4 regions of the Lysinibacillus sp. NPDC059133 genome follow, and region 4 is predicted to be linked to each of the others. Evidence: riboswitches for the same ligand, from Rfam matches in the RefSeq annotation. Region 4 holds a riboswitch; each other region holds the start of a gene.
The links. A riboswitch is a leader RNA that binds a small molecule or an ion and turns the genes downstream of it on or off. The one in region 4 is predicted to bind cobalamin.

Region 1 (2,209 bases), on a different contig from region 4:
CCTCACCAACGACCTCAGCTAACGTCATCATTTGTTGAGGAGTAAAGAATTTATTGGCTACCCCTGGACTTACAGCTAATTCAAAAATGGATTCGATTTTTTGTTGAACAAGCTTAGGTGAACTTTTCACAGCGCTCGTTCCCTTTACCATAGTAAGAGCAGCTGTCGCCATTTCAAGTGACGATTTTTTAAGCTTTGGTTGTGGTGTTATGGCTAAACTGGGCTTAATACGATTGGCATTAGGATCTGTCGCAAAATCATTACGTGCTGCTCCTGTTTCTTGATTCATCGCCCATGGTTCATTTTCTTCTTTAAGTCGTTGATGTGGTCGTAACGGTTGTTTTTCCTCACCAAGTGTATATTTACGCTGATAACCACGTGGCGTAATCATTTTATTGTCGTAAAAGAATGTTGTTGAATTACCGATAATAACCGTTGTTAACATACCTATATCATGTTCAAGCATTTCTGCTAAAGTAGTCATCGTAATCTCCTGACGGTCACGATACGCGCTTTTCACAAGTCCAACCGGCGTATCTGGAGAACGATATTCCAATAAAATTCGTTGTGCCTCTACAATTTGTCTCGTACGACGTCCACTTTTCGGGTTATAAAGAGCAATAACAAAATCCGCCATTGCTGCCGCTTCTACTCGTTTTGCAATTAAATTCCAAGGTGTTAAGTGGTCACTTAAACTAATGGTACAGGCGTCATGCATAATGGGAGCACCTAGTAAACTGGCACATGAATTAATAGCTGAAATACCTGGAACAATTTCTACCTCGATACCAGTTGCTTCTGTCCAGCCTAGCTCGATTAATACCTCATACACTAATCCTGCCATTCCATAAACCCCGGCATCCCCACTGGAAATGACCGATACGATACTTCCAGCCTCTGCTTGACGCACCGCTTCTTGAGCACGTGAAACTTCCTCTGTCATACCAGTACTAATAATCGACTTTGCACTAACTAAATCCTGAATCAGTTCAACATAAGTTTTATAGCCTATAATCATATGACTTTGTTGTAGTGCTTCCACAGCACGAGTCGTAATATGTTTAAAGTCTCCAGGGCCAAAGCCAACTACGAAAATCTTACCTTTTTGAGCCATTTTGTTACCCCTCTTTCACCTTTTCAATACCTTTAATGGCTGTTGTTTGCGCTGTACGCTGCAACAAACCTTCACGCAATGTAAAAACATGCTCATTATGTAACGATTCATGATTTAAATCTTGTACGAGTGCCTTCGCATGCTCCGTTGTCGACACACGGTACCAATTCCCCTGAGGATAAGCGATGACAACACAAGCATCCTTACACCTACCATTACAGCGGGTCCTTGTTGTATGTATTTCCTGATCAAGCGCTAGCAACTGTATTTCATCACGAATTGCCTGTGTAATATCTTCAGCATCTTTTTTCATACAACTACTACCATTGCATATAAAAAGATGTGTTTTCATCCCCTCTAAATTCCAAGTTGTCATAGTTGTTCTCCCCTCATTTGCTTTTAGGAAAAAGAAAAACCTTTACTCTAGTCGAAGAGTAAAGGTTTAGTAGAAGCCAAATAAAAACGAATATACGGGTACTCGCTCTCGCTTCAACTTCTCCCTCCGAAAAGTTTGCATGCATTATCACATAAGCAGGTTTCCTGACTTAAGCTTCCTTTTACTTTCGCGCCTTCCTAGTTTTCACTAGTGGCATCCGCGATTTCATCAGCTATTACAGTAGCGGGGGCTGTATCGGATTCTCACCGATTTCCCTATTATCTTGAAAATATTCAAGCACTTATGGATGTTTTATATGAATTTATATTATATCAATTATGCCTCGGCATAATTGCGTCCGGAATCGGCTTTGTGCTTGTACAAAGAACTCATTTCCGATTCCGTGACATCCGCCGGAGGCTTTAACTTCTTTCAGCAGGTGTTTGGAACCCGCTGAAAAGTAACTTAAATCTGCATTCATCTCACTACCTATAGAGGTGGGAGACTTCTGCTGAAAGAAGTTTAATGTAATAGAAAACTGTTTCTATCATATCTTATTATTTAAAAAATTCAATATTTCTTTTTTAATTTGTGACAATTTTTTTAATATTTCATAGCAATATGTGAAATCTTTATCTATTTATCAGAATTTTCGACATAGAATCTCAATTTAAAATTTTTTCATAAAAAGTATAGCATATATATGGAAAATCATGTTA
Region 2 (2,209 bases), on a different contig from region 4:
TAAAAATGGCATGTTTATAGGCAGAAATATTCGCGAGGGTAAATTCACACTAAATTTACAAAGTAACTATTTCCATGATTCAGATTCACTCAAAATATTAATTGGAGCTGTTCATGCCGTTCCAAAGGGCAAGGATTTTATCGAAGTCGATTTTGGTACAAAAGAAGTACTCACGAAGCCCGATTATTTGGATTGGGATATTTCTGTAGCGCAGCAAGGTGTATCAGTTGCTGCAAAGAAATGGGATGATAGAAGTCGACATTCGTTTCTAAATAGTGCTGTAAAAGCAGATGGCACGACGTTAGAATATACAAGTGGCTCGTTCTCAGATGATGAGCAGTACCTATTTGCGACGGAGAACTTTGAAAATTATGATGGCAAAGCAAAAATATATTTAAACTATTACTTCAATCCTATCGGAAAAAATATTGAACTGAATATTCCATTGCAATAAAGTAAAGATGTTCAAAAAGGCTCTCCTTTTTGAACATCTTATTAATTTTTCCATACTTATGGTAATATTCCGGTAAAGCCTACCGAATAACATGCTACTAGGTTATCTTGATACAGTATGTGCTGAAGCTATCTCGATTGGAAATGCAATTTCAAACGGAGAAAGATACTTTGATACAATTGTTGCCGTTAGACATCCTTATTCTGATGAGAAAAATAGAAAGTTTAGAGTAGTTAGTCTATGTAGGAGGTGTAGGGATTTGATTTCCTGTTATTTACCAGATTATTTTTTACTGTTTTAGATATAGATGGAGAGTTACGGATGCTTTAGTGCAAAAAGGAAAATAAAAATAAACACAATCGACTTGCTTTTAACTAGAACACCCTTTACTATTAAAGGGAATAATTAGAAAAGAATATGTCTTGTCTGATCTATTTAACAACTGAATAGCGTGGAGTAATAGGTGTAAATTGCGTGCAATTTACTTAAAAGGGAAGTCGGTGCAAATCCGACACTGTCCCGCAACTGTAAATGTGAGCGACTTTTCATATACCACTGTTTAACGACGGGAAGGGGAAAAGTAGCGATGATCATGAGTCAGGATACCTGCCTATTATGAGTACACACCATAACCCTACGAGGAATAGGAGGTGGCATGTTGACAAAACAGAATGCTCTGTTCGTCACTGTACGTCAAACGCCCAAAATAAAAGAAGGTAGTCGCTTTCGAGGCAATTCTTTTATGCTTGGGTATAATTTGACATTATGTGACGAATGAAAAAGATAGAATGAAGGATTTCCTCTAGTTGTAGGAGATCCTTTTTTTATGCGAAAGAATACTTCCGTTTTGAAAAATATGTACGAAAAGAGGATGCACGTATGACGAATATTCATGTATGTACAACACAAGAATCGCAATATGTAGATATGGAAATTTGTAAGCAACCACGCACTGAAGTTGCCAAGAAAGCTACAACAAGAATGGTCGTAGAATCACTGGTCGATCAATTAATAGCTAACAATCTTATTAGTAATGAAAGATTGTTTGATCAAATTTTATATAACAAAGATATTATTTGGATTCAAAATGAACGTTTTAATGGGCACCTTTTTGCAAAGGCGAATATTACAGATCAGCTTAAAACAAAAACAAATGATTTTATGATGTATATGCCGACAAATCCAATTGTGTACGAGGTGAATGGTGAGCAGTATCATTTAATTACACGCATCGATTCGACTCGTGCAAAACCAAATTTAGAGCGACTTTCCCAAGTCCCTAAGGCAATACTAAGTGCTGCTCGGGTCAATGATTTATTGTGTTCGATAGTGATGCGCTTTTATGAAGTATATGTAGAGGATTTATCGCAAGTAGCTCATAAAAATAAACAACTGATCAATTTTGTAGAGCAAGAGTATCATCAATTTTTAAAAGCGGTGAAGGAACTAAATGATTATCATTTAAACTGGCACCCACGAGGTAATGGTCATCAGCTATTGGTTGAATTGATAGATAATTTGCAACTTTTAAAAAGTCGCCCAGGCAAGGTTTTAATGGATTTCTCTAATTCCCATAGCTGCGTTGTCGTAGAACGTTCATTTCCCATTTTCAAACAGGCACAGAAAACGAAACAAGCTTTGTGAATCTAAGATGCGGGGGATAAGATGAATGTCCCCAGGAGAAAGGTATATTCCTTGCATGATCGTAGAATGGCGTCGCCAGCATAGGATTGATATCCGCGTGGGGCAAGAGAA
Region 3 (2,209 bases), on a different contig from region 4:
ACTTCCACAAGCCTTTTATGCGGTGTACGTCCCATTGCAACAAGGTCCTTAACAGTGAACTCAAAAAGCACTGGTGTTTCCTGCCCTACGACGGCTAGTTGCTTTGCTATCTCCTTTGAAGATTGCTTGTAAATATTTTCATTAAATAAAAATACTTCTCCCTCTTGAGGTTGTAGCATACGGTACATATTTTTTAATAGGGTCGATTTCCCACTGCCATTAGGACCAATTATGCCCACAAACTCGCGTTCTTGAATATGTACAGAAACATTGTTTAATATTTTCACCTGCTGCACGGCAAAAGTAAGGTTTTTTGCTACGTATACCATCTAATTCTCCTCCCCGAAAGAATACATTTGCTTACGCAACATCCATATAAAAAATGGGCATCCGCATAAAGCAGTAATAATTCCAATCGGCATTTCCTCAGGTGCAATCACAATGCGCGCAGCTGCATCAGCCCATATTAAAAATATCGCACCAATTAATGCACTGACTGGCAGTACAAACTTATAATTTGAGCCGACAATCATGCGTACGATATGTGGAATAATCAGGCCTATAAAGCCAATTGCACCACTTATAGCAACAAGGACACCTGTTAATAGGGAAATTAATAGAATTAGTAGCAATCGAAATTTCTCTAAATTAACCCCCAGCGTAACAGCAGATTCTTCGCCTAGTAAAAGTAAATTCAAATGACGTGCATGAAGACGTAAAATTACGTAGACGACCGTTAAAACAACGAACGGAATCATTAAATTTACCCATTTCGCTCCAGCCAGACTTCCCATCATCCAATACATCACTGCCTTTATGCCGCCCTCTTCTTTCGCCATCATCAGCATAAAATTCGTCATTGCTGACAAAACTAGTGACACGGCAATTCCAGCTAATAATAATCGAATAACTGAAATTCGCCCCTCAACTCGTGCTAAGAAAAACACGATTAGTACTGCAATCGTCGCACCTATAAAAGCCGCAAGTGATAGCGCATACATACCTAAAAATGAAAAAGCGCCAAGTAAAATAACAGACGTCGCCCCGACAGATGCACCGGAAGATACACCTAAAATATATGGGTCTGCGATTGAGTTGCGAACTAAAGCTTGTATAGCAGCTCCCGAAATTGCAAGACCCGCTCCGACTATTATGGCAAGTACTACGCGGGGAGTACGAATTTGCCATATGATGATTTCCTGCGAACGACTCCAATCTTCTGTAATGCCAAGTGGATTGAACGGGATATGCGACAAAATAATACGCCATACAATACTAGGTGTAATAGACACAGAGCCTACCATTATCGCTAACGTCATTGATATTAGAACGACACCAGTCAATACTAATAAGAGTAGGTTGATTTTTCTTGTTGTTGGATTTTTCAAAACGCTCTCCTCTCTTAGGGCATAAAAAAATCCCCTTGTCTACAAGAGGATGTCATAGTTAAATAAAGGGCGTCTCTTCCCAGTCACTACAACCATCCTCGTGGTTCTATGTAAGTTTGTTACTTTTATTGGCAGGTCTCCTGGCTTAGGTTCATCATCTATACGCCTTCCCATAGCTCGCTACAGTGACATATTGTATAGACTCTCCATTACAGTTGCGGGACAGCATCGGATTTGCACCGATTTCCCTTTTAAGCAAACGAACAATGTCATTCGCACCAACAAAAATTATTAAGTTATAAGAGGAACAATATCAGAATATTTTCCAGATAGCAATTATATTATATATTACATTAAAGCAAAAATAGTAATAAACGAGATATTAATAGCTAGAAAATAGAACCATTAAACATTAATTACTATTGGAAAAATAAAATAAATTTAGATAATAATTTATCTTACCTTACTATACAAATTCCTCATAGTACGCTATTAGTAATCTCTTTCTTCTCGATATTCAATATCAGTGAGGGCAACACTCTACATTATCTACTAACAAATCTTTCATTCCGTTTTTTTTGGTTATCTATTTTTATAAATGGAAATTATAAAAATACAAAGGATTTTCTTTTTAAAAGGGTAGTGAAAATTAATTCAGAAAGATTCATAAATGCTTAATTTATATCCTTATTTTTCAAATTCCATCTTTCAACTAAAATATTCGTTGTCTGTATTTTTTTCATATTTTAATTAAGCATCGAATTTAGAACCTTTTTTACTTGTTAAGCCTTTTACCAATACCGTTCCATCGGCTAGCAATT
Region 4 (2,209 bases):
TGGAACTATAGTGTTTGCATCAGCGCTTTTAATCTCTTTATATGAACAAGAGGTGGATTCGTTTTCTATTTTTTTTGTATAATGACATTATTCAATCTTATTTTAAAGGGGGATACTATGATGCAAGGTTTTCTGCAGCAGTCTCAGAAATAGCTGAAGTTGAGTATGTACGTACAGCCCTTACTTTTCAAATGTGTATTGGTTTCCTAGTTACTATAATTTCTATCAATCTCATCCCTATTATTCAGAGAATCATTAGTTGGGAATGGGTCTTTACCATATTAGCGATTGGATCGATTCTTGGAATACTATCTATGCTCAAATATAGAGGTACGAAGTAAATATCGAGAAAGTATTGGACTTTTGATTAAAACATGACTAGTATAATCCTTTAAATTTTTAAGAAAAAATTTCTACTATTCTGAACTATATGTTATAGTAGGAGCATAATTGAATATTGTGTAAGAGTTGGTGCCAAATGATAGTTTGGCTTAAAAGGGAAGTCGGTGTAAATCCGACGCTGTCCCGCAACTGTAATTCGGAGCAAATCACAAATGCCACTGGGAAACTGGGAAGGCAGTGAGACGTGTTGATGAAAAGCCAGGAGACCTGCCAATTTCTAGTACACACCAAATACCTACGTGGAAATAGGTGGTGAAATGTGACCATTCAGGCACTGTGCGACAACGAATGACCTATGCGGAAGTATACACTTCTTCGTATTGTTTTTTCATTGACAAATTTAACATGCAGCCATTTTCCTAGAAGGAGAATGGCTTTTTATTATTTCTGAAAGGGTGATTGAAATGACTTATACAAGTACACTAATTGGCTACCCATACATTGGGGAAGATCGTGAATGGAAAAAAGCATTAGAAGCATTTTGGCGACATGAACTTTCTGAAGTAGATTTTCAAGTAAAAATAAAGAATATCCGATTATCTAGGTTAGAAAAACAGCTTCAACTGGGCATAGATATGGTAACAGTTGGAGACTTCACTTATTACGATAGAATGTTAGATACAGCCGTGATGTTTGGTTTAGTACCTAAGCGTTTTAACTGGCAAGGTGGAAAGGTAGATTTACATACCTATTACAGCATAGCACGTGGGAACAAAACAGCAGTGGCCAGTGAAATGACAAAATGGTTTAATACAAACTATCATTATATTGTGCCAGAATTTGAAGAACAAACATTACAAATAACGGAAAACAAAGTTTTAGCAGATTTTTTAGAGGCTAAAGAAGCATACGGCATTATCGCAAAGCCGACATTAATTGGTCCTTATACATTTTGCAAACTAACGAAAGGTTATAACAAGGTAACACAAGTTGAATATTTACTGGCCATACTACCACTCTATGCCCAAGTGTTGAAAGAATTAGTGAATGCAGGTGCCAATTGGATTCAACTAGAAGAGCCATCCCTTGTAACTACATTAGATGAGACAGAAATAAAGCTTGTACAAGAAATATACGCACAACTAGCTGGAGCAGTGCCAGAGGCGAAAATAATGCTTCAAACATACTTTGAAGCATTAACCTCTTATGAAGCAATAATGGCACTCCCTGTTCAAGGTTTTGGTTTAGATTTCGTCCATGGCTATAAAGGGAATATGGGATCGCTTCGTCAATTTGGTTTTCCTAAAGATAAAGTATTAGCGATTGGTGTTGTTAATGGCCGTGATATTTGGCGTTCAAACCTAGCAGAGGTAAACTCTACGATTCAGGCAATTGAAACACTAAGTAATGCTGTAGCATTATGGATTCAACCATCTAGCAACCTACAACACGTACCAATAACGACCTCTCTTGAAAATAAGCTCGATCCTGTTCTAAAAAATGCACTTTCCTTCGCTGATGAAAAAATCGTAGAAATCGTTGAGGTAACTAAATTTAGACGAGACAAAGATGGTAGCACGATTCATAACTTATCAGAAAGTATGAAGGCGATTGAAGCCCTAAAAAATCATCCAATTCGTCAAAACCAGGTGATCCATCAGGCAGTTCAAACAGTGACAATTCAAGATTTTGAACGACATAGTGATTTTAGTCACCGCCAAAAGATTCAACAGCAAGCTTTAGGGTTACCGCTATTCCCAACGACAACAATAGGAAGTTTCCCTCAATCTGATGAGGTCAAAAGGAATCGAAATGCATGGAGAAAAAAACAATTATCGAACGAAGCATACGAAGCATTTATTGAACT

Region 1: it holds a riboswitch for cobalamin, as region 4 does, so the genes downstream of both, ACFXN8_RS02285 ((2Fe-2S) ferredoxin domain-containing protein) here and metE (5-methyltetrahydropteroyltriglutamate--homocysteine S-methyltransferase) in region 4, are expected to answer to the same signal.
Region 2: it holds a riboswitch for cobalamin, as region 4 does, so the genes downstream of both, ACFXN8_RS08865 (hypothetical protein) here and metE (5-methyltetrahydropteroyltriglutamate--homocysteine S-methyltransferase) in region 4, are expected to answer to the same signal.
Region 3: it holds a riboswitch for cobalamin, as region 4 does, so the genes downstream of both, ACFXN8_RS23960 (FecCD family ABC transporter permease) here and metE (5-methyltetrahydropteroyltriglutamate--homocysteine S-methyltransferase) in region 4, are expected to answer to the same signal.

The regions. Positions count from the first base shown of each region.
Region 1 is NZ_JBHZDH010000002.1:191,781-193,989, forward strand. Features, by position in the region: gene cobJ (precorrin-3B C(17)-methyltransferase) at 1-1,114, opposite strand, end outside; gene ACFXN8_RS02285 ((2Fe-2S) ferredoxin domain-containing protein) at 1,119-1,490, opposite strand; cobalamin riboswitch at 1,628-1,810, opposite strand.
Region 2 is NZ_JBHZDH010000012.1:33,041-35,249, reverse strand. Features, by position in the region: gene ACFXN8_RS08870 (DUF4179 domain-containing protein) at 1-454, shown strand, start outside; cobalamin riboswitch at 899-1,082, shown strand; gene ACFXN8_RS08865 (hypothetical protein) at 1,334-2,098, shown strand; gene ACFXN8_RS08860 (hypothetical protein) at 2,154-2,209, shown strand, end outside.
Region 3 is NZ_JBHZDH010000071.1:9,933-12,141, reverse strand. Features, by position in the region: gene ACFXN8_RS23965 (ABC transporter ATP-binding protein) at 1-329, opposite strand, end outside; gene ACFXN8_RS23960 (FecCD family ABC transporter permease) at 330-1,319, opposite strand; cobalamin riboswitch at 1,502-1,686, opposite strand; partial or broken gene ACFXN8_RS23955 (topoisomerase C-terminal repeat-containing protein) at 2,097-2,209, opposite strand, start outside.
Region 4 is NZ_JBHZDH010000004.1:4,777-6,985, forward strand. Features, by position in the region: cobalamin riboswitch at 453-631, shown strand; gene metE (5-methyltetrahydropteroyltriglutamate--homocysteine S-methyltransferase) at 807-2,209, shown strand, end outside.